Regions from separate parts of the Jeotgalicoccus sp. FSL K6-3177 genome, predicted to be linked through region 1. Evidence: predicted binding sites of a transcription regulator. Region 1 holds the regulator's gene; each other region holds the start of a gene.
The links. Region 1 encodes LexA, which represses DNA repair genes until DNA is damaged. Its sites were predicted from a motif close to CGAACATATGTTCG; they were not measured.
Positions count from the first base shown of each region.

Region 2: parE (DNA topoisomerase IV subunit B) is a predicted target of LexA. The motif match lies at 7,284-7,297, and genes of this name have one in related genera.
Region 3: recA (recombinase RecA) is a predicted target of LexA. The motif match lies at 5,898-5,911, and genes of this name have one in related genera.

Region 1 covers NZ_JBBOSK010000001.1:1,082,575-1,090,615, reverse strand. Annotated here, with positions in the region: gene MHH58_RS05360 (glutathione ABC transporter substrate-binding protein) at 1-981, opposite strand, end outside; gene MHH58_RS05355 (YneF family protein) at 1,107-1,349, opposite strand; gene tkt (transketolase) at 1,417-3,402, opposite strand; gene MHH58_RS05345 (DUF896 domain-containing protein) at 3,418-3,663, opposite strand; gene MHH58_RS05340 (hypothetical protein) at 3,755-4,069, opposite strand; gene lexA (transcriptional repressor LexA) at 4,212-4,829, shown strand; gene MHH58_RS05330 (CAP domain-containing protein) at 5,323-6,312, opposite strand; gene panC (pantoate--beta-alanine ligase) at 6,325-7,164, opposite strand; gene panB (3-methyl-2-oxobutanoate hydroxymethyltransferase) at 7,165-7,965, opposite strand; gene MHH58_RS05315 (ketopantoate reductase C-terminal domain-containing protein) at 8,038-8,041, shown strand, end outside.
Region 2 covers NZ_JBBOSK010000001.1:1,445,692-1,453,732, forward strand. Annotated here, with positions in the region: gene MHH58_RS07235 (MFS transporter) at 1-320, opposite strand, end outside; gene MHH58_RS07240 (TIGR04104 family putative zinc finger protein) at 417-722, opposite strand; gene MHH58_RS07245 (NUDIX hydrolase) at 745-1,266, opposite strand; gene MHH58_RS07250 (alanine/glycine:cation symporter family protein) at 1,379-2,842, opposite strand; gene parC (DNA topoisomerase IV subunit A) at 2,873-5,293, opposite strand; gene parE (DNA topoisomerase IV subunit B) at 5,280-7,259, opposite strand; gene plsY (glycerol-3-phosphate 1-O-acyltransferase PlsY) at 7,458-8,041, shown strand, end outside.
Region 3 covers NZ_JBBOSK010000001.1:977,553-985,593, reverse strand. Annotated here, with positions in the region: gene MHH58_RS04945 (TIGR00282 family metallophosphoesterase) at 165-923, opposite strand; gene MHH58_RS04940 (nuclease-related domain-containing protein) at 1,380-2,354, opposite strand; gene rny (ribonuclease Y) at 3,051-4,610, opposite strand; gene recA (recombinase RecA) at 4,780-5,841, opposite strand; gene pgsA (CDP-diacylglycerol--glycerol-3-phosphate 3-phosphatidyltransferase) at 6,013-6,597, opposite strand; gene MHH58_RS04920 (helix-turn-helix domain-containing protein) at 6,603-7,448, opposite strand; gene MHH58_RS04915 (DUF3388 domain-containing protein) at 7,465-8,041, opposite strand, start outside.

The DNA of each region.
Region 1 (8,041 bases):
TATGTTAAATCCTAAATATGACATACGAACTGAATCTTTAACTGTTAAAGCAGTATCCGCACCATTTTCAATACGTTCAATGCTGGAAGAGTCAACATCTGTTGCGATTTGTACACCGCCTGTTTCGAGCTCTGCCATACGTGCACCGCTTTCAGGAATTACTTTGAATGTTACATTTTCAAAGTAACGGTCTCCGCCCTGAAAGTCTTCAAATTTCTCCAGTTCTACTGTATCTCCCGCACTCCGTGAAACATATTTCAGATGGTTTGTTCCATTAGGCTCAGACCCGATTACCGTACCCACGTGTTCTGAAATTTGCTCCTTAACGGAATCGTATTCTTCCCCGCCTGAGTCACGTGCTTCATAATATTCTTCCAGTGTCATATCAACACCTGCTGCATCCAAAGCTGCCTGATAATCACTGTCAATCAGTTCCTTAGGCATAATGCCTGCTGTACTGTGAGCCAGGTGACTTGCCAGCGGCGCAAAAGGTATTGAAGTATGTATATTAATTTCATAATCATTTACAACTTCGATTTCTTCAATCATTTCAAACAAAAAAAGTACTGGTGAAGCTAACGCTTCGTCCCTAACTCTGTCAAAAGTTGCGACTACATCTTCTGCAGTAAAATCTTCACCGTTGTGGAAAGTTGTACCTTCACGGAGTTTAAAGTTCCATGTTGTTTCGTCAACTTGTTCATATTCTGTAGCGAGCCCCGGCTGTAACTCCATGTTTACATCCTGATCTAATAATCTCTCATAAATATTTGTTCTTACCTGACTTGAAGCAGAGTCATTTGAACCATGCAAGTCCAGCGACACTACATCCGCCATCGTCCCAATTGTTAAATCCCCTGTGTTTTCACTTTCAGCTGCGTCATCCCCAGCCGCTTCTTCTTCGACGTTTTCATCGCTCGAACAAGCCGCCATAACAGTTAAGAAAGCGATTACAAAAAATGCTAAAAAATTCTTGTGTTTCATTCTATTTACCCCCTTTGCGTGATAAATTTATTATATCCATGCCGATAACAAAATTGCAATATTTTTCTAAAAATTAAATAAATATAAAAAACACGCATTTTTACAATGCGTGTTTTCATAAGTCTTTACTTCTTTTTGTCTTTTTTAGCTTGTTCTGATGATTTATTCATCATACTCAGCATTTGATTAATTTTCTTCTGAGAAGGTTTCTGACCCATCTGCATCATCATAATTCTGAGCATGTCTTCATTAATAGGAGGGTTTTTCTCCAAGTAATCCATCATGTATTTTCTAGAGATCCAAAATCCTAATGCGAAACCACCAATGAGGGCTACGATTACGATCAATATCCATATCCAAGTCGCCAAAAATGCTCACCTCTTTTCCGTGTAAACCACTATTTAGTTTACCTTAACGGACATCTAAATTCAATGCTTATTTACTGCGGATAATATTTGCCAGGTTTTCTACGGTAAAGCCGTAGCGTTCAACGACTTCCCCGCCCGGTGCACTTGCTCCGAATGTATCAATTGTTAACAGTTTGCCTTTTATGCCGACAAATCTGTGCCAGCCGAGGCTCGCAGCCATTTCAACTGCTGTTCGGTTTTCAATATCAGTATTTAGCACTGATTCAATGTATTCTTCATCCTGGTTTAAGAATGCCTGGACGTTTGGAATTGAGGCAACTTTAATATTAACGCCTTCTGCTGCCAGTTTTTCTGCAGTTTCAACTGCGAGTGAGACTTCACTTCCTGTTGCAAAGACAATTGCATCGTCTCCGCCGTCATAAGCGAGGTAGCCGCCGCGGCGCACGCCTTCTTCGACTTTTTCTTTATCGATGTCCAAAACAGTGAGATCCTGACGTGTCAGTACTAGAGCTGTCGGTGTGTCTTCAGACTCCAGTGCAACTTTCCAGGCTGCGCGCGTTTCGTTGCCGTCTGCCGGACGGATAACATTCAGATTTGGAATGGCACGTAGACCCGCGAGCTGTTCAACCGGTTCATGTGTCGGCCCGTCTTCGCCGACTGCGATAGAGTCGTGAGTGAAGACGTATGTTACCGGCAATTTCATCAGTGCGCTTAAGCGTACTGCAGGCTTCAGATAGTCACTGAAAACAAAGAATGTTCCTGCATAAGGATAAACACCGCCGTGTGCAGCCATACCGTTAATTGCCGCTGCCATCGCAAATTCTCTTACACCGAACCATATATTGCGACCCGCATAATTGTCTTTCGAGTAGTCACTCGCTTCTTTTACATTTGTTTTGTTACTTCCTGCAAGGTCAGCTGCCCCGCCGAAGAAAGTCGGAATTGATTTTGATAATTCCTGAATCATATCTCCCGAGTTGCCGCGCGTTGCTTTTTTCGTTCCCGCTTCATAAACAGGAAGTTCTGAAGCATAGTTTTCAGGCAGTTCGCGTTTAACCGCAGCTGTGAAATCATTGTATTTTTCTTCATCCGCAGCTTTAAATGATTCAACTACTTTGTTCCACGCAGCTTCTTCAGCTTCCCCGCGTGCAGTTAAAGTTTCATTGAAGCGCGTGTAAACTGACTCGTCCACATCGAATGTTTTCAGGTGGTCAAGTCCGTATGCTTCATAAGCTCCCTGGCGTTCAGCATCGCCGAGCGGCGCGCCGTGAGCATCCGACTTGCCTGATTTGGTCGGTGCGCCAAAACCGATAACCGTTTTCACTTCGATCAGCGTCGGTTTATCGCTTTGTTTAGCGTCGGTGATTGCTTTATCGATTGCCTCTAAATCGTTGCCGTCTTCTACGCGCAGATAGTTCCAGTTATAAGCTTTAAAACGTCCCGCAACATCTTCTGAGAAGCTCTTGTCAAGATCGCCGTCGAGTGAAATATCATTTGAATCGTATAGTACAATCAGCTTGTTCAGCCCGAGGTGGCCTGCAAGTGATGCCGCTTCGTGCGAAATCCCTTCCATCAGGTCGCCGTCTGAAGCAAGCACATAAGTATAGTGGTCAACCACTTTATGGTCGTCTGTATTAAATACAGAATTCAGGTGTGTTTCCGCCATTGCCATACCGACACTCATAGCGAATCCCTGCCCAAGCGGACCTGTAGTAATTTCTACACCGTCCGTATGTTTAAACTCAGGGTGTCCTGGTGTTTTGGATTCGTACTGTCTGAATTCCTTTAAGTCATCCATTTCAAGAATGCCTGAAAGATGAAGCAGGCTGTAAATTAACATTGAGCCGTGGCCTGCGCTCAGCACGAAACGGTCTCTGTTAAACCAGTCGACATTTTTCGGGTTAAAATTTAAATGTTTTTGCCACAGTACATACGCCATCGGCGCAGCACCCATCGGCAGACCCGGGTGGCCTGAATTTGCTTTTTCAATTGCATCAATACTTAAAGAACGAATTGTATTGACCGCTAATAAGTCAGTCTTATCAAATGACATTTACTTTCGACTCCTTTAATTCTCTTCATTATTATTTTTATCTTTGTTGCGTAATGCCTTAACTTTGTCAGGGGTAACATCTTTACCTTCCGAATCAATCACTTTAGTGTTTTTAATCTGTTTCTTAAAAGAACTTCTAAAGTTGGATAAATATTCTTCTCTCAGACCGGTCAGCTCTTTAAGTTCCGCTTCAGATATTTTATCTTCACGCTTTAACTTTGCCAGCTGGTTGAGACGCTGTAATTTTTGATCGTCTAACATGAGCTCCACCCTTTCCAATATAATTTACCATAAAAAAGGTGCGGAAACCAAATGGTCCCGCACTTTAATAGATAATATATACACTAATTACTTAATTTCTGCTGGAAACGTCATAATTAACCCGTTCCGTCAGTGTCCCGCTGCTGATAAAACCGTTTGCCGGCCGTTTTTCTTCAGCTGTTTTATCTTCCGCCTCTTCAGGTTCATCAATTGACGAAGCCGATACTGTACCGTTCGCTTCTTGTTCGATTGTTTGATCATCTGCATTTTCTGAAAATGCAGTATTTTCATGAGAATGTACGTTCTCCGCATAATCAGGTTCAACCATATTAAAACTATATAAAAGCCCGAAGCTTAGCATTACCGCGAATAATCCTGTGAGCGTCTTGAAATCTTTCATTGTCATTAATATTCACTCCTAAGAACAAATGTTTGTAATAACAATATAACAGAACACCTGTTCGCAGTCAATATAAATACGAACAAATGTTTGTAAGTGATTACACTATATGATAAAATTTAATTAATATAAGGCTGGAGGTAAAATTATGAAAGATTTAACAGACAGACAAAAAGATATTTTTCAATATATAAAACGCAGCGTAAATGATAAAGGCTATCCGCCGAGTGTCCGCGAAATCGGCAATGCCGTCGGACTCCAGTCGAGTTCAACGGTTCACGGCCATCTGGCAAAACTTGAAACTAAAGGCTATATTAAACGCGACCCGACAAAACCCCGCGCCATCGAAATCGTTCAGGCATCCGATGACAATGCTTCACCGGTCATTCATGTGCCGGTGCTCGGTAAAGTTACAGCAGGTCTGCCTATTACAGCCGTAGAAAACGTCGAAGAGTACTTCCCTCTGCCCGAACACTTTACGGCAAATCATAACAGTGAAATTTTCCTCTTGAATGTCGCCGGCGACAGTATGATCGATGCCGGTATACACGACGGCGACCGGGTCATCGTGCGCAAACAGAACATCGCGTACAACGGTGAAATTATCGTCGCCATGACAGAAGACGACGAAGCAACTGTTAAACGCTTCTATAAAGAAAAAGGCTACTACCGCCTGCAGCCGGAAAACACTTCGATGGAACCAATCTACCTCGATAACGTTATCGTCCTCGGTAAAGTTGTCGGTCTGTTCAGAGAATTTGTTTAATATAATATTAATTTTGACCGTCCTGGACTTTGTTCGGGGCGTTTTTTTGTGCTGGGCGGGAGGCGCTTGCGTATGCATGAGAGTGTGTCATGTATATGTATCGTGATTTGCGTATGCATGAGAGTACGTCATGTATATGTATTTTGAATTTCGTATACATGAGAGTGTGTCATGACTATGTATCGTGGAATGCATATACATGAGCTGCCGTCATGACTATGTATCGTGATTTGCATATGCATGAGCTGTCGTCATGACTACGTATCGTGGAATGCGTATGCATGAGCTGCCGTCATGACTACGTATCGTGGAATGCGTATGCATGAGCTGCCGTCATGACTATGTATCGTGGAATGCGTATACATGACGGAGTAACTAACGACACCTTCACTTTTTTCATCACCAAAAATTAAATCGTCCCATTGTGATTCTCTCAACCCGTTAACAAACAAAAACACCCGGATTCATCGAATCCGGGTGCACGCCACACTCATTATTTCTGTATATAATTTTCCGTATAATACGGTATATTGTCACTGTTATACTCGATGCCGACACCGAGATGGTTAAAGTTATCATTCAGTACATTCACCCGGTGTGACGGAGAGTTCAGTAAACTGTGATGGGCGAATATCGGCGATGTGTGGCCGGTCGCAATATTTTCCCCTGCCAGTCTAAATTCAACCGAGCCGTTTATCAGTCTGTCTTTAAGTGTACGGCCATCGGGTGAGTCGTGATCAAAGTAATTATTTTCTGCCATATCACTGCTGTGCCCGTAGGCGACTTGATCTGCAGAAGAGTCCCGTTCCAGCAGAGAATAACCATACTCAGCACGTGTTGCATTCACTAAATTAAAATGCATTTCCTCGTTATCTTCCCTCGCAGGATGATTATAAAGATCGTTAATTTCAATTACTTCATCTTTATTTATAATCAGCATGCCGTTCGCTTTATAGTTTTCATGTATATCGTAAAAGAAATATGCATAATAGTTTCCGGCATCGAAGACATCATATTCTTCATGGTCAACTTTCAGCCGCTTCCACTGTTTACGGATATAATCGACCGGTTCGCCGTATACTTCGCGCAGCTTATCCCGGTTCATTCCTTCAATACTCATCTTTCCGAATGACACATCGCCCGAATTAGTGTAGCCGCCGGTCACAATGCCGTCGCGGACGAGCACCATGTGAAAGGCTCCCGGCTGATTCATAATAACAAAGTCGCCTTCGTATTCGGAATGGATGACCGAAGCATTGTCCGTTTCAAACGAGGAACCCAGCGAATAATCGATGTTCGTCTCCTGAGTTCCGTGAACCTGTTCAATTTTTGCCGTATCGTAATTCGGAATGACATTCTGTTCCAGCCAGTAATTAAAATAATCTTCGGTCAGACCTTCCTCGAAATCGTAGGATTGTATGGCCGGTAAGATAAAGAACAAGGCTGCATATAATATTAATAACGCTGCGATCCGCCGTGCCATATTACTCCTCCATTAAATGCTGACGTATAAATTATCAATCAATCTTGCTTTTTCAAATTGCACTGCAATAAATATAATAACATCCTGATCGATGTTTTCAAGCGGCTCCAGTCCGCGCGCTGTGTAAATCGCGAGGTCATCGACAGTGCCGCTTGTCTTTTGTTCGATATGCAGCCTGATAAACGACATCACTTTATCCGTATTTACAGTGCCGTTTTTAATTTGTTCGGCCGCGTTTAATAAGGCAGCATATACTTCCGATGCTTCCTTGTATTCATTTCCGCTTAAATTGACATTGCGAGAACTTTTCGCAAGGCCGCTTTCTTCGCGTTTTGTCGGCACCCCGATAATTTCAACCGGCACATTAAAATCCCGGACATAGCGTTCAATAACCATCAGCTGCTGGCGGTCTTTTTCACCGAACACCGCAATCTCCGGTCTGATAATATTAAACAGTTTGCTGACCACTGTGACTACACCTTCGAAGTGGCCCGGACGCTTTACCCCGTCCAGTATATCCGCCATCGTTTTAATGCCGAGCGTGAATTCCATACCCTCCGGATACATTTCATCATCTTCCGGATGGAAAACAAAATCCACACCGTGCTCCCGGCAGATGTTTAAATCACGCTCTAAGTCGCGCGGATAAGTATCATAATCTTCCTCCGGCCCGAATTGCAGCGGATTGACAAAAATACTGACTGCAACAAGGTCAGCGTGCTGCTTCGCTGCTTCGATCAGCGCTGCATGGCCTTCATGCAGATAACCCATAGTCGGTACAAGCGCAATTTTTTTACCGCTCTCTCTGCCTAAAAGTCTTCTGACTTCTTTAATGCTTCCGGTATGCTGCATTTATTCGTACACCCGTTTCTTATAAGTTGTTTCCTCTGTCGGGAACATTCTGCTCTTCACTTCGTTCCGGTAGTTTGTGAGCCCCTCAACGGCAACTGAATTTATATCCGCATACGGTTTAACAAATTTCGGCAGACGGTCGCTGCCGTACTGCAGAAGATCGTGATAAACGAGCACCTGGCCGTCGGTATGAATGCCCGCTCCTATGCCGATAGTCGGAATATTGACTGATTCCGTTACCTTTTTAGCAAGGTCCATCGGAATTGCTTCCAGCACCATCATCGATGCGCCGGCTGCTTCAAGTGCTTTCGCATCCTGAAGAAGCTGTTCAGCCTGTTCCGCGTCTCCCGCCTGCATTTTAAAGCCTGTAATACCGAAGTGCTGCGGTGTTAATCCTAAATGCCCGCAAACCGGCACACCCGCTTTCACCAGGCCTTCGATAACATCGAATGAATCGGCACCTTCCATTTTGATCATATTCGCATCGCTGCTCTGATACAATCTGATGCCGTTTTTAATACCTTCATTTACATCTGTATGATGAGAGCCGAAAGGCATATCAACGACGATAAAGGTATCCCCTGCACCGCGTCTTGCCGCCTTCGCGTGGTGAATCATATCGGCGAGTGTCACCTGTACCGGTGATTCGTAGCCCAGTACGACCATTCCAAGTGAATCTCCCACTAAAATGACGTCCACATCCGCCTGTTCTGCAAGTTTTGCAGAAGGATAATCATATGCTGTTACCATCACTATTCTGTCATTGTTTTTCATGCTGATTAAATCTGCTGTCGACTTCATAGTTTCCCTACTTTCTTAAAATTAGATATAATTATTTTACCACAAATACAAGAAAAAAACGGAGTGACATATATGA
Region 2 (8,041 bases), 360 kb from region 1:
CCCATTCCGGCCAGGAGCGCAAACATAAACGCGATAGTATACGTTGGCGCAAACGGAATCGCAACGAGGAAGACCACATAAAGAAAACACGCTGTAATCAGCATCGGACGCCGTCCGAGATTATCCGATAACTTACCCGCAAACGATAAGGCAATCAGCTTGCCGATTCCGATCGCAGATATTAAAGCCGAAATTGCCGCTGCATCTGTATTAAGCTGTTCTGTTAAAAACCCCATATGGAGGGCAATAATTAAATTGATCATACCCAGTAATATGTAATTGATGTAAATACTCGAGCCGATTCGCAGTTGATTGGACATATATTAAACCTTCTTCTTTTTATGTATTACAGAAGTATATCAAAAATTCAGAAAAATAACAGGGACAATTGAAAATCTGTCCCTGTTATTTTGATTTTATTTTTTCTCTTTATCAGGCGGCACATTCGTCAGTTCCAGACTCACATACATAAAGATTATCGTCACCGCTGTAATCGTAATATATACCCAGAAATACTGGGTAATAGAAGGCGGTGCAAATAAGCCGATCATCAGCATAGCCGTCACGAGCAGCAGCGGAATAATCATCCGTTTTTTCGATTTCTCAGAAACATACTGCTTTTCATGACAGTAATCACACTCTACCCCATTCTCCGAAGCAAAATGTGCCTTAAACAATAACATGCCGGTCCACTGCTTGTTGCAGCTTGCACACTTGGTCATGCAATCTCTCCTCTATATTTTCTTAATCTCTTTTCACTGCCCCGTACTGATATCTCATATCAAACAGAAGCTGAATCAGGCTTTTGCGGTAAGAGATAAATGTTTTGTCATCGATCATTTGATATATTTCATCGATTGATGCCCATTTTACGTCCGATACTTCTTCATTCGGCACTGCCAGTGTTCTTAGGTCCGCTTCACGGTTCACGATGTAGATATCATCATAGCCCCGTTCAAAGGTAATCGATAAATGCGGCAGCTGATTATGTAAATCGATACTGAGACCCAGTTCCTCTTCTGTTTCCCGCATCGCCCCCTGCTGACTCGTTTCACCGGCAGTGACACTCCCGCCTGCTGAGATATCCCACATATTCGGTGCACCGATTTTATTCCCTTGACGTTTTTGAATCAGCATCTGATTTTTACTGTTAAAGATAACCACATGAATGACGAGATGATACGTATCTTTAAGCATGGCATCTCCTCGAGTCATCGTCTGATTGGTCAGTTTTCTATGTTTATCATATAAGTCCCAAAGTTCCATAAGTGCATCCTTCTATGCTTAGACATAATAGATACCTTACCACAATTTAATTTTACACCGCAAGAAATTGAATGGCAAAAAATAACCAGCCGGAGTCCGGCTGGTTTCTCTCTTACTTGTTATAATCCTCAGGGGCATCTTTACGATAATCTTCATCGCCCCACTCATTGTCATCCGGCAGTTTGTAAGTGATGTTTTTCGCATAAAAGATCGGAGATTCTCCTCTGTCCTTCTGCACCTTATAATCTCGCATCAGCTCAAACACCAGCGGACTGAGCGCCACAACCATCATTAAGTTGATAATCGCAAGGAAGGCCATAAAGAGGTCGGCCAGTGTCCAAACCAGCTGAACGCCGAGTACGGCACCGACTGCTGTCATAATGACCACAATCGCTCTGAAGACAAATGTTACTTTCTTATTATCTATAATAAAACTTAAGTTACTCTGTGCATAGAAATAGTTGCCGAGTATTGTTGAAAAGGCAAACAGCAATATAAAGACTGCAATAATCGTTCCGCCGAAGCCGAAGAACTGCTGATCCATAGCTGCCTGGGTGACTGCAATGCCCTGCGGCGCGTCCGCACCGAAGCTTAAGTCTGTATACATCAGTATCACAATCGCCGTTGCTGTACAGACGATAATCGTATCGAAGTATACACCAAGCGACTGAATCAGTCCCTGCTGGACCGGGTGGCGGACGGCAGCTGACGCTGCGGCGTTCGGAGCAGATCCCATCCCCGCTTCATTCGATAACAGTCCGCGCTGGAAACCGTTAATAATGGCAGCACCAATCGCACCGCCGAATACTTCTTCAAGACCGAAGGCATTTATCACAATCGTCTGCAGCATTGGCAGTATCATATCGTAGTTCATAACTAATACTGCTGTAACCAATATTAAGTATAAGGCTGCCATAACCGGAACGATGGCTGTTGCAACATTAGCGATTGATTTCGCGCCGCCGAAAATGACCAGACCGACAAGGGTCGCAACAATAACACCGCTGATTGTCGTATTCACTCCGAAGGCTTCATCATAGGCATTGGCAATTGTATTCGACTGCAGCATAACAAAAACAATACCAAACGTAATCGTCATCAGTACCGCAAAGAGGTAGCCGATGCCTTTTTGATTGAGTCCTTTCGTCATGTAGTAAGCAGGGCCGCCGCGGAAGCCCGATTCTTTATCGCGCACCTTATACACCTGGGCGAGCGTCGCTTCAAAGAAAGCCGTCCCGGCACCTAAGAGTGCCACAATCCACATCCAGAAGACCGCACCGGGTCCGCCGACGACGATGGCCGTTGCGACCCCTGCGATATTCGCTGTCCCGATACGCTGGGCAGCGCTGATTGTAAATGCCTGGAAAGATGAAATTCCTTTCGAACCATCCGGCATTTTCGCCCGTTTTTCTCCGAGGGAAGAAAACATAATCTTCAGCCAGCGGAACTGAACGAATTTTGAAGTGACCGAGAAATATAAGCCGGCTATGATTAACAGCCCGATCAGTATTTCCTCCCACAGTAAATCATTAGCGAAATTTACCGCACTTTCAAAAACATTGAATGCTTGTTCCATCTACTTCACCTATCCTGCATTTTTTTGTATTTATAACGCGCTGAAGTGTGCTTCTGTTACCACACCGAAAGTTTCTTCTTCAACGACAAAAGAGCCGTTGGAATATTTTCCGCTGAGACGCACTTCATTGGCACGCAGTGTGTGAGTATTCGTTTCCGACATAATTTCGATTGTCTGGTCTTTGCCTGCACCTGCCACTGACGCTGCAACGATCCTGTGAGGTTTTGACTTAATATCTTTATACAGCATGGAACCGACCTGGGCTCTTGCACCCGTTTCGAAAATATCTAGACTTGTGCGTTTGACCGCACCTCTGTTCGATACCGTAACGAGATTGCCTTCTTCAGGAATGAGTTCTCCGAAGACGAGCGCATCATCCGCTTTAACGTTCATCGCTTTCACACCTTGCGACTTCAGGCCTGTCGGTGATACTTCACTGACCGGATATTTAAGCGTTAAGCCTTTTTCTGTCACAAAGAGCAAGGATTCACTGCCTGTTTCTGTCATAGAGATGCCGATGACTTCATCATCGCTTTTAAGTTTAATATTAACAATCGGCCGTGAAATACGCGTCGCTTCAAACTCGCTGAGATGAGTCTGTTTGACCTGGCCGTGTTTCGTCGCCATAACGACACTGATATTTTCATCGAATTTCTCGACTGTTGTAGCAAATATTGGTTCTTCTCCATGTTTTAAATTAAAGCGGGACGATAAATGCTGACCCATATCTTTCCATTTAATATCCTGCAGACCGTGAACCGGCATAATCATATAGTTGCCGTAGTTCGTAAAGACGAGCAGCTGCTCTAATGTATGGGACATGCCGCTGAAGAGCGTTTTATCCCCTTCACGCATGCCGAGTTCATCAGGACTCGATGCATTGTAGCTGCGGAGGCTCGTGCGTTTGACATAACCTTCTTTTGTCAGGGAAACGACCGTATCTTCTTTCGCGATCAGCTGTTCTTTTGAGATTTCAATCGTTTCGATTTCATCTTCGATAGAAGTCAGCCGCTCAGAAGCATACTTTTTCTTAATTTCCCTAAGTTCTGCTTTTATAACCTTTTTCAGCTTTTTCTCGTCATTTAAAATTTCAGTCAGCTGATTAATCTGGTACTCAAGATCACTCTGTTCGGTTTCCAGTTCCACGATATCCGTATTCGTTAAACGGTACAGCTGGAGCATGACAATCGCTTCCGCCTGGCGCTCAGTGAAGTCGTAGCGCTCCACAAGATTTTCCTTGGCGTTCCGTTTATTTTCGGATTCTCTGATCGTCCGGATTACTTCATCGAGAATAGATAAAGCTTTAATCAGCCCTTCGATAATGTGCATGCGTTTTTCGGCATGTTCCAGATCGTACTGCGAGCGGTTGGTCACGACGATTTTCTGGTGCTTAATATAGGCTTCCAGTATATCTTTCAGCCCCATCTGCTTCGGTGCCCGGTCACTGATTGCCACCATATTGAAGTTATAGGAAATCTGCAGATCGGTTTTCTTATACAGGTAGTTAATAATGGCATCGATATTCGCGTCTTTCCGCGCTTCGATTACAATTCTTAAACCTTCTCTGTCCGTTTCATCACGGACTTCGATAATACCGTCGACCTGTCTGTCCGCGCGGATTTCGTCCATCTTTTTAACCATATTCGCCTTGTTGACTTCATACGGTATTTCAGTGATGACAATGTTTACCTTGTTGCCTCTCGTTTCTTCTTTAGACACGAGACTCCGGACAACGACGCGGCCGCGGCCTGTTGTATATGCTTTTTTAAGTTCTTTCTTGCCCTGAATAATCCCGCCTGTCGGGAAATCCGGACCTTTGACTATTTCAAGGAGTTCATCGATTGATACTGCCGGCTTATCGATTACTTTTAATGTCGCATCGATTACTTCGCCTAAGTTATGCGGCGGAATATCCGTCGCGTAACCTGCAGAAATACCCGTCGCCCCGTTCACCAGCAGGTTCGGGTATTTCGCTGGCAGGACGGACGGTTCTTTTTCTGTATCATCAAAGTTGTCCATAAACGGCACTGTGTTTTTGTTGAGGTCTCTTAAGAGCTCGTTGGAGATTTCAGCGAGTTTTGCTTCCGTATAACGCATGGCTGCTGCAGGATCTCCGTCGACGCTCCCTTTGTTGCCGTGGATTAAAATGAGTTCTTCACGCATTTTCCAGTCCTGCCCGAGGCGGACCATGGCATCGTATATACTGCTCTCACCGTGCGGGTGATAGTTACCGATGACATTACCGACAGTTTTGGCACTTTTACGGTAATTTTTATCGAAAGTATTACCCTCTTTATACATAGCGTATAAAATACGGCGCTGGACGGGTTTCAGGCCGTCACGCACATCCGGTATTGCACGGTCCTGAATGACATACTTACTGTATCTCCCAAAGCGGTCTCCGATTACATCTTCTAATTTTAATTGCTGCAAGGGGTTATGCTCGGCCATAATCTTCATCACTCTCTGCTAATTTTTCTACATCCTGATTATCAAGAATGCTGTTGCCTTCTTCCAGCGTAAAGGACACGTTTGAATCGATCCATTTACGTCTGATTTCAACGTTGTCACCCATCAGCGTAGTCACACGTTTCAGCGATAATGCTTCATCTTCAATGCGGACCTGGATCAGCGTCCGCGTCTCCGGATTCATCGTCGTTTCCCACAGCTGTTCGGCCATCATTTCACCGAGACCTTTGTAGCGCTGCAGTTCGGCAGAGCCCATTTCTTCCTGGGCTGCCTCAAGTTCATCTTCAGTCCAGACATACTTCACTTCTTTTTTCTTGCCTTTTTTCTCGAGTTTAAAGAGCGGCGGCAGTGCAATATAAATCTTGCCGGCTTCAAAGAGCGGGCGCATATAGTTAAAGAAGAACGTGAGGAGCAGCACCTGAATATGCGCCCCGTCCGTATCCGCATCGGTCATAATAATAATTTTATCGTAGTTGGTATCATCGACTTTAAAGTCAGTGCCGACACCGGCGCCGATTGTATGAATAATCGTATTGATTTCTTCGTTTTTAAAAATATCTTCGAACTTTGCTTTTTCAGTATTGATGACCTTGCCCCGGAGCGGCAGGATAGCCTGGAAACGTCTGTCGCGTCCCTGCTTAGCCGAACCGCCGGCGGAGTCTCCCTCGACTAAGAAGAGTTCATTTTTCTTCGCGTTCTTGCTCTGTGCCGGTGTCAGTTTACCTGACAAAAGTGTATCTCTCGATTTATTTTTCTTGCCGTTCCGCGCTTCTTCACGCGCCTTACGGGCAGCTTCCCGCACCTGGCGCGCTTTAATCGCTTTTTTAACGAGCTGGGTCGATAAGGCGCCGTTTTCTTCTAAATAGTACGGCAGCTGTTCCGTTAATAAAGTTTCCATTAAATTGCGGGCTTCACTCGTACCAAGCTTGCCTTTAGTCTGACCTTCGAACTGGAGCAGGTGTTCGGGCAGCTTGATGGAAATGACTGCAGTCAGCCCTTCCCGGATATCGCTGCCTTCTAGGTTTTTATCTTTTGCTTTCAGTTCGCCGATTTTACGCGCGTACTCGTTAAAGGCGCGGGTGAAGCCGGTTTTAAAGCCGACTTCGTGGGTACCGCCGTCTTTAGTACGGACGTTGTTGACAAATGAAATAATCGTTTCCGAATACTGGTCGTTAAACTGGAAAGCGACTTCGGCAATCATTTCATTATAGGTCCCTTCGAACATGACGATATTGCCGATATCATCCTTGCCCTCATTTAAGAATTCAATGAATGACTTCAGCCCGTCTTCGAACTCGAAGATTTCCTCTTCATCTGTCCGTTTATCGTTAATCGTAATTTTTAAGCCTTTCGTTAAGAAAGCCGACTCCCGCATGCGCTCTGCGATCGTTTCAAAGTTAAAGGCAATTGTCTGTTTAAAGATTTCAGGGTCCGGTTTAAAGGTAACTTCTGTCCCGGTCTCTTTCGTCTTGCCGGTTTCCTTCAGCGGTGTATCGACCTTTCCGCCGTCTTTAAATGATATTTCGTGAATCTTGCCATTGCGGAAGACTCTTATTTTTAGCGATTCGCTCAAAGCGTTCACGACAGAAGATCCAACGCCGTGCAGTCCGCCTGCGGATTTGTAGTTATCCGAGCTGAACTTGCCGCCCGCGTGCAGCACTGTAAAAATAACTTCCGCTGTCGGGCGTCCCGACGAGTGCATGCCTGTCGGCAGCCCGCGGCCATTATCGCGGATCGTAATACTTTCATCTTTGTTAATCGTAATGTTGATTTCGTTCCCGTGGCCGTTAATAATCTCATCGACCGCATTATCGGTAATCTCATATACGAGGTGATGCAGACCTCTCGTATCCGTCGAACCGATATACATACCCGGACGCTTTCTTACAGCATCCAGGCCTTCTAATATTTGAATGGACTCATCAGTATATCCAGTTTGTTTAGCCAAGTCTGTATCCTCCTACAAACAATACAAACGTATGTTCGTTAAATTAATCTACTTATCTATTTTTATATAAAACCTGCATTTTTGCAACAAAATCTATTAAGTTAACATAATATTATTATAGACACCTTATATAAGTGTGTGCGAATATATTTTTTTATGGTAAACTATTAGTACCTGATAGCAAAAGGGGATTATTTAGTGTATACAGTTATTTTATTATTACTTTTCAGTTACCTTTTCGGCTCTATTCCATTCAGCCTGATTATCAGCAAAACATTTTACAATATTGATCTGCGCGAACACGGGAGCGGCAACGTCGGTACGACGAACACCTTCCGTATTCTCGGCAAGAAAGCCGGTATCGTTGTACTGATACTCGACCTGTTAAAAGGAGCGGTCCCTGTATGGGTTGCTATGCTGGTCAGTACTGACGTCGATTTCCCTGTCGTTATTTTCGGGGTTGTCGCAGCCATCGGCCACGTCTATTCGATATTTTTAAAATTCAAAGGCGGCAAGGCAGTCGCAACAGGCGGTGGTGCCATTTTAGCCGCTGCGCCAATTATCTTTCTTATAGTACTGGCGACGTTTTTAATCACTTTGAAATTATCGAAATACGTCTCCCTTGGCAGTGTACTCGCAGCAGTTGCCCTCTTGATCAGCGTGATGTTTACAGGTGATCTGTTTATGATCGGTTTTGGAATTATACTCGGGATTATCGTAATTGTAAAACACATTTCCAATATGAAACGCATTAAGGAAGGCACTGAACCGAAAATTACATT
Region 3 (8,041 bases), 110 kb from region 1:
AGTGTGACAAATCTCTTTTGATTATATTCTTTCGAAATCCGAATTAATTATATTATGCCACAAAAGTGACATAATTTTCACTAAACTTGAACCGGATTTGAGATTTTTATTGCAGGAAGGAAAAAACGGGCGCATTTTTCGTTGGATGCGCCCGTCTCTTGTTCTTACTCTTCAATTTTAAAGTTTTTAATTGTTTTCTTGTCAGTATCGATAATTACACCGCTGATTACGCCCTTGCCCTCGTCCGGCACAACGTGGCGTTCAGGCAGATTCGTTATAAATCTGCGGATAACTTCATCTTTTCTGATGCCTAATATGCCTTCTTTAAAACCGGTCATGCCGACGTCAGTGATGTAAACTGTGCCGTTCGGGAGACGCGCGGCGTCATTCGTCTGAACATGCGTGTGCGTGCCGACTACCGCGTTGACCCGGCCATCCAGGTGGTAGCCCATGGCGATGGACTCGCTCGTCGTTTCACTGTGGAAATCCACGAAGGCCGCATCGTATGTGTTTTCTTCGAGAATTTTATCGATTACCGTGAATGGATTTTCAATCGGCTCGAGGAAACTCCGCGCCTGCAGGTTCACGATTAATAATTTCTTTCCGTTAATATTAACGACGCGGCTGCCGTCGCCCGGTGTGCCCTCCGGGAAATTCGCGGGGCGGACCATTTTAACACCCGAGTTTAATAGATCGTACACATCGCGCTTAGCGAAGGCATGGTTGCCAAGCGTGATAAAATCCGCGCCGCCGTTTAAAATTTCCTTATAAGTACTTTCCGTTATCCCTTTGCCGTGGGCCGCATTCTCTCCATTTACAATCGTAAAATGTGCGTTATGCTCTTTTTTCAGACCCGGCAAATAATTTTTTATCATGCGCCGGCCAATTTTTCCGACTACATCTCCAATGAATAAAATCCTCATCAAATCACCCTATCTATTGTGTTAATTATACATTATTTTGGAGGTGTTGGGTGTGGATTTTTCGCTCATGGCTACGTATTCTTCATTGCGTGGGCGTGACACGGTCTCATGTATACGTATCTCACGATGCGTAGGCGTGACACGGTCTCATGTCTACGTATTTCATGATGCGTAGGCATGACACGGTCTCATGTATACGTATCAACCGTTGCGTAGGCATGACATGATCTCATGTATACGTATCTCACGATGCGTAGGCGTGACACGGTCTCATGTATACGTATTTTACGATGCGTAGGCGTGACACGGTCTCATGTATACGTATTTCACGTTGCGTAGGCGTGACACGGTCTCATGTATACGGTTGTCCATTTGCATAGACATGAGAGGCTTTCATGCCTACGGAACATTCTACTCAACCGGAAAAACCTCTAAATTTACACATCTTTTCAATTATTAATGAACTTTATCTTTATATCGTTGCCTTTTTCTTATTTCACTAAGCGCTGTTACAGAATCATAAAATTTAAAAATGTGTGTAGAAGCTTTTCCCTTACTATCTTGATTACAATATTTCCTTAAAAATTTTGATACAGTCGTTGTATGCACCTGATAATCGATTAAGTGTAAAAGCGATTGCTTTGTAATCGGTTGATTTGAAAATAAATACTTATGATCACTGATCGCTCTGACTATATGTGTTTCGTAACTCTCAACTGATCCGCAGCTGTTACAAATGAATTGAAATTGCCCTTTATTTAAATCAAATTGTTTACAAGAACCGCAATACAGACCGCGTTTCAATTTAGTAATATCAGCATGTTCAACAAAATATGAATTCTTTGCCACTGTATCTCTTATGAGAAGTACAATTTTTTTCGCGTTTTCATTTAATCGTTCAGCCTTATATTCTCTAAAATAGTTCCTTAAATAATTTATCATTATCGTTTGATTCTCTATATTTTTATCTTCGGCAGAAAATCTGAAATCATCATTCATAAAAATAACTTTTCCATCCACCTGAAAACTAATTGGAGTATCATTACTCAGCTTGATTAATTTACTTTCTGCACGGCTAAGCTGAACATAGGGATTATTTTCCATATGACTGGCATTTTTATACCATTTATTTCCCTTGTATTCATAATCACCGGATAAGTTTTTAATTTCATTCACTGACACGCCATTATTAGTAACGATAATACTGTCGTACTGAGTCAGTACTTTTCCTATTTTAAGATAAACATCTCTCAATACATAAACATTCTCGTGACCAATTTCATTGAAAATTTTATCATACAGTTTTTCGCCCGCAAATCCTTTTTCCAGATTAAACATTTTAGTTTGTTCATCTTTGTTAAGTTTTTTACGAATTTCAAGTGCTTGATAATGCATAAGTTCTGCTGGCACCATTCTTTTATTTAGAAACATAATCCTTCCTCCTTAAAAAGTACCCTCTACTCTATATATAGGGAGAAACGACGGTTTCCTTTTAAAAAAGTTACTTGAATACAAAAATAGCAAAACTGGTTTACTTTTTACACTAACTCTTATACTTTTACCTTTTAATGTATGTTACATTTCTGTAACTTATATACATATTGTTACTATATTTTGTTATATTTGAGTTTTACAGTATCAGTTGATTGGTATGCTAGTAAATTAAATTTATAGATTAATTTATAGATTTTCAGCGCTTTTTTTGTTGGGTTATAGGAGCTCACGTATACGTATTTCTACTTGCGTCGGCATGACAGGGTCTCATGTATACGAAAGACTCGATGCGTTGGTGTGACGGGCGCTCATGTATACGAAAGACGTGGTGCGTCGGTGTGACGGGCGCTCATGTATACGAAAGACGTGGTGCGTCGGCATGACAGGGTCTCATGTATACGAAAGGCTCGATGCGTTGGCATGAGGGTAGCTCATGTATACGAAAGGCTCGATGCGTTGGCATGACAGGGTCTCATGTATACGAAAAACGCGATGCGTTGGCATGAAGGTAGCTCATGTATACGAAAGACGCGGTGCGTTGACATGAAGGAAGCTCATATATACGATTAACGATAATCCTCCCACAAAACCAGCAGAAAATAAAAAGACCAGAGACTTTCGTCTCTGATCTTTTTATTTTGCGTATTCTATGGCCCTCATCTCGCGGACAACTGTCACTTTTATGTGTCCTGGATATTGCAGTTCGTCTTCTACACGTTTTTTAATGTCTCTTGCAAGACGGTGTGCTTTTAAGTCGTCGATATCTTCAGGGCTTACCATGACGCGGATTTCGCGTCCGGCCTGAATTGCAAATGTTTTTTCTACGCCGTCGTAGCTTTCTGCAATTTCTTCGAGTCTCTCCAGCCGTTTAACGTAATTTTCTAAAGTTTCACGGCGCGCGCCTGGGCGCGCTGCGGAGAGTGCGTCTGCTGCTGCTACGAGAATTGAAATGACACTTGTCGGTTCTACATCACCGTGGTGTGACTGAATCGCATTGATTACCGTATCCTGTTCTTTGTAACGGGTTGCGAGTTCGACTCCGATTTCTACATGGGAGCCTTCAATTTCGTGGTCGATTGCTTTGCCGATGTCATGCAGCAGTCCTGCACGGCGGGCTAAAGCGACATTTTCGCCGAGTTCGCTCGCAAGTATTCCTGCGAGGTAACCGACTTCAATCGAGTGCTTAAGCACATTTTGTCCGTAGCTCATGCGGTATTTCATCTTGCCCAAGTGTTTTGCAAGTTCGGGGTGCAGATTGTGAATATCGAGTTCAAACGCTGCAGCTTCACCTGCGTCACGGATTTCAGTTTCCATGTTACGCCGGGCTTTATCCACCATTTCTTCAATGCGTCCAGGGTGGATGCGGCCGTCCTGCACGAGTGCTTCGAGTGCACTTTTGGCAATTTGGCGTCTGATTGGATCAAAACCGGACAGAATTACTGCTTCGGGTGTGTCGTCGATAATAAGATCGACACCTGTCAGCGTTTCAAGCGTTCTGATGTTTCGTCCTTCACGGCCGATAATGCGGCCTTTCATTTCATCGTTCGGTAATGTGACTACTGATACCGTAGACTCACTGGTGTATTCGGCTGCGTAACGCTGCGCTGTAAGTGCGAGCAGTTCACGCGCTTCTTTGTCTACTTCCCGATTTGCTTTTTCTTTCTTTTCTTTAACCATTACAGCCATATCATGTGACAGTTCGTGTTCTACCTGAGAGAACATTTCCTGACGTGCTTCGTCGCGCGTCAATCCGGAGATGCGGGATAATTCTGTTTCTTGCTGACTTATTTTTTCATTAATCTCATTATCCTTGGCATCAACCATTTGCTGTTTTTCTTCAATTTTAGCTTCTTTGTTTTCCAGCATGTCATCTTTCTTATCGAGTGATTCACTCTTCTTGTCAAGCGATGTTTCACGCTGCAATAATCTGTTTTCAAACGCTTTCAAGTCGTTGCGCTGAGTATTCATTTCGCTGTCAAAAGCTTCTTTCAGATTTTGGTTTTCTTCTTTCGCTTCGAGCAGCTTTTCTTTCTTCAGGTTTTCGGATTCCTTTTTAGCTTCGTTTATAATATGCTCAGCTGAAGTCCTTGCCTGACGCTGCTTGTTAGTCAATATATTATTGACAATAAAATATCCGATAACAACACCCAGAATAATACCGATTAGGATAAAGAGAATGTCTATTAAGTCCACAATAAACACCTCCCTAACTAAGGTTCTAAAGTGTGTTAAATATAATATGAGTTTTAATTAAAATATTATATAATTCAATTCTAAATATAATCATAAAGAAAATCAAGCACGAGTATTTATAATACCGGCGCTTGATTCAAAGAACTCAACGTTAATCAGAGTTTAAATATTATTTTAGTTCGTCCTCGTCAAATAAACCTGCATCTTCTTCAGATTCTTTGCCTGTTTCCTCTTCAGGAACATCTTCGCCGAAGCCGAGTGCAGAACGTAATTTGCGTTCGATTTCCGCAAACAGTTCCGGATTTTCTTTCAGTGTCTTCTTGGCATTTTCTTTACCCTGGCCAAGTCGTTCGCCGTTGTAAGAATACCAGGCACCGCTTTTTTCAACGATGTCCTCTTCAACGCTTAAGTCGATAACTTCACCTGTGTGTGAAATACCTTCACCGTACATAATATCCACTTCCGCCACTTTAAACGGCGGAGCGACTTTGTTTTTAACTACTTTAATTTTCGTGCGGTTACCGACGATGTCCTGGCCGATTTTTAAGCTTTCTGCACGGCGGACTTCAAGGCGGACCGAACTGTAGAATTTAAGCGCACGTCCGCCGGTTGTCGTTTCGGGGTTACCGAACATAACTCCGATTTTTTCGCGGACCTGGTTAATGAATATTGCTGTCGTGTTACTCTTCGAAATGGCACCGGACAGTTTTCTTAGAGCCTGTGACATTAGACGCGCCTGCAGACCCATATGAGAGTCTCCCATTTCGCCTTCGATTTCAGCTCTCGGTGTAAGTGCTGCAACGGAGTCGACGACGACCATGTCTACTGCACCGCTTCGTACGAATGCTTCTGTAATTTCAAGTCCCTGTTCACCGGTGTCCGGCTGTGAAATATATAAGTTATCAATATCTACACCAAGTTTTGTTGCGTACTCCGGATCAAGTGCGTGTTCTGCGTCGATAAAGGCAGCAATGCCGCCGTTTCTCTGTACTTCTGCAATGGCGTGCAGGGCTACAGTCGTTTTACCTGATGATTCCGGTCCGTACACTTCTATAATACGGCCCTGCGGATATCCGCCGACACCGAGTGCTCTATCTAATGTGACTGATCCCGAAGAAGTTGTTTTAACTTTGCGTCCCGCATCGTCTCCAAGCTTCATAACGGCACCTTTACCAAATGACTTTTCCATGTTTTTAATAACAGTATCTATCGCTTTATGTCTCTCGTCCATAATGTACCTCCAGTCGTAATCTCATTTATTATTATATCATGCACAAATTAAAAAAGCGAATATATGTTCGCTTCTGAAAACAGAAATTAAATAATTGCGGACAGTATTTCTATATCCGTAAACAATCATTATAAAACAAAGAAAACTGCAGTGAGATCACCGCAGTTTTTCTTATTTCTTATCCGCTTTAAAGACGTCGCGGCCTTTGTAGAAGTATTCTATTGCAGACAGTATCGTAAAGAATACCGCGATATACATAAACCAGTGACCCGGCGAGAACGGAACATATGCAGTGAAAATATCACCGAATAAGAGAAAGACGAGCGCCAGCATCTGGAAAACTGTTTTAATTTTCCCGAGCTGCCCTGCTGCAGAGACGAACCCCTGCTCTATCTGCAGAAGGCGGAGTCCCGTTACAGCGAATTCTCTCGCTATAATTACGACAGCAATCCAGCTCGAAATCGTATGCCATTCAACGAGCACAATCAAGCCTGTAGTCACGAGAAGTTTATCGGCTAATGGATCTAAGAACTTGCCCATGTTCGTAATCATATTCCACTTCCGCGCAAGATAGCCGTCTAAGAAATCGGTCAAGGCAGCCAGCACAAATATCACCGCTGCGATAAACTGTTCGATCAGAATGACTTCCCCGCCGAGAAAGGTCATTGTGCCGAAGCCGAAATCAAGGAGTGCAAAGATTAAAAAGACCGGAATTAAAACGACTCTGAAAACGGTCAGCCAGTTAGGTATGTTCATTATTGTCACTCCCTTGTGATGTTAAATTGATAATACACCGTCACCGTGTCACCGCGCTGCGAGTTATCGACACTGGTGCCGTTTAAAGAAATATCGAATGAAGTTGAATTGCCGAGCGCGAGATTGACAACTGCTGCTTCAGGATCAATGTCAAAAGTGCCGCCGTCCGACTCCTCGTACAGATAGTTATTGTCAAGGTCGTCCGTTAAGCTGACCCAGGAGGATTCATTACCCGACAGTTCGAGTGTCAATTCCTCAGGGGCTGTGACGTTATAAACCAGCGTATTGCCTTCGCGGTTCACAAAGTTCACTGACGTCTCCGGTTCTTCTGCCGCTTCCTCTTCTGCTTCTTCAGCCGGCTCTTCTGACTCTTCTTCCGCCGGACTTTCTTCAGGTGCTTCCTCTTCTTCTTCCTTGTCAGCGGTGAGGTCAGTCACTTCATTCTCTGTTTCATATATTCTTTTCGTCTCGAAAATATCACCTTGGGAGCCGATCTGCAGGAGCACCAGCCAGACGGCAAAGAGCACGAGAATCATCGTAATAAAACCAAACAGCACCTTTTTTAAGTACTGTAAATCCTGATTGGATTTCTGATTGCGCTTCTGATTATCAGTTCTAGTGTCCGGGATTTCATCCTGGAAACGCTCGAGCAGCTGTTCAGCATCCAGGTTCAGGAAATCCGCGTATTTCCGAATCAGAAAACGCGTATGTTTTGGTTCCGGCAAGAGCGTCAGGTCACCCGCTTCAATAATTTGAAGCACGCTCCGTTTAATACCGGAACCGCGCTCCATTTCTTTTAAGGTGATGCCTGATTTTTCACGTTTATTTTGTAAATATGTCCCAAGTTTCATAGTTTGTTAGCTCCAATTAGAAAAAGTCCATATTGTCACTTTCGAACCAGTGACGTTTCTTATGTTTTTCATAAGTGATTTCCTGATCTTCGTGTTCTCGGATTTCGATAATATAATCAAAGTCTTCCTGCTTTAATTTAAAGAATGGATCATCGATCAGCAGGTCCGGATGTTCCACTACTGTTGTACCGTCGTAGTTAAGTACCTGGTTCACGAGACGCTTATGATCCGTATTTGTCGATTTCGATGTTACCGCACCGTCTATAATGTAAACATTGCCTTTATCGAATTCCTGTTTGTGGAGACTCGTGCGCTCGGTCTGTTTTAACATGGTCGATGATAAAAACAGCCATTTGTCGCCGGCCGATACACTGCCGGCAACGACCGACTCTGTCTTCCCGACCCGCGGCATGCCGCGTACACCGATTAAAAAAGTTTCATCGATATCGAACAGAATAGCAAGGAAGTCTACAACGACACTGATTTCAGCACGTGTAAACCTGAAAATATTTTTGTTTTCCTCCGCCCGCTTTATAAATCTGCCGTGACGGAGCGTCAGCCGGTCCGTAATGGTCGGCGTCCGCATTTTGCCG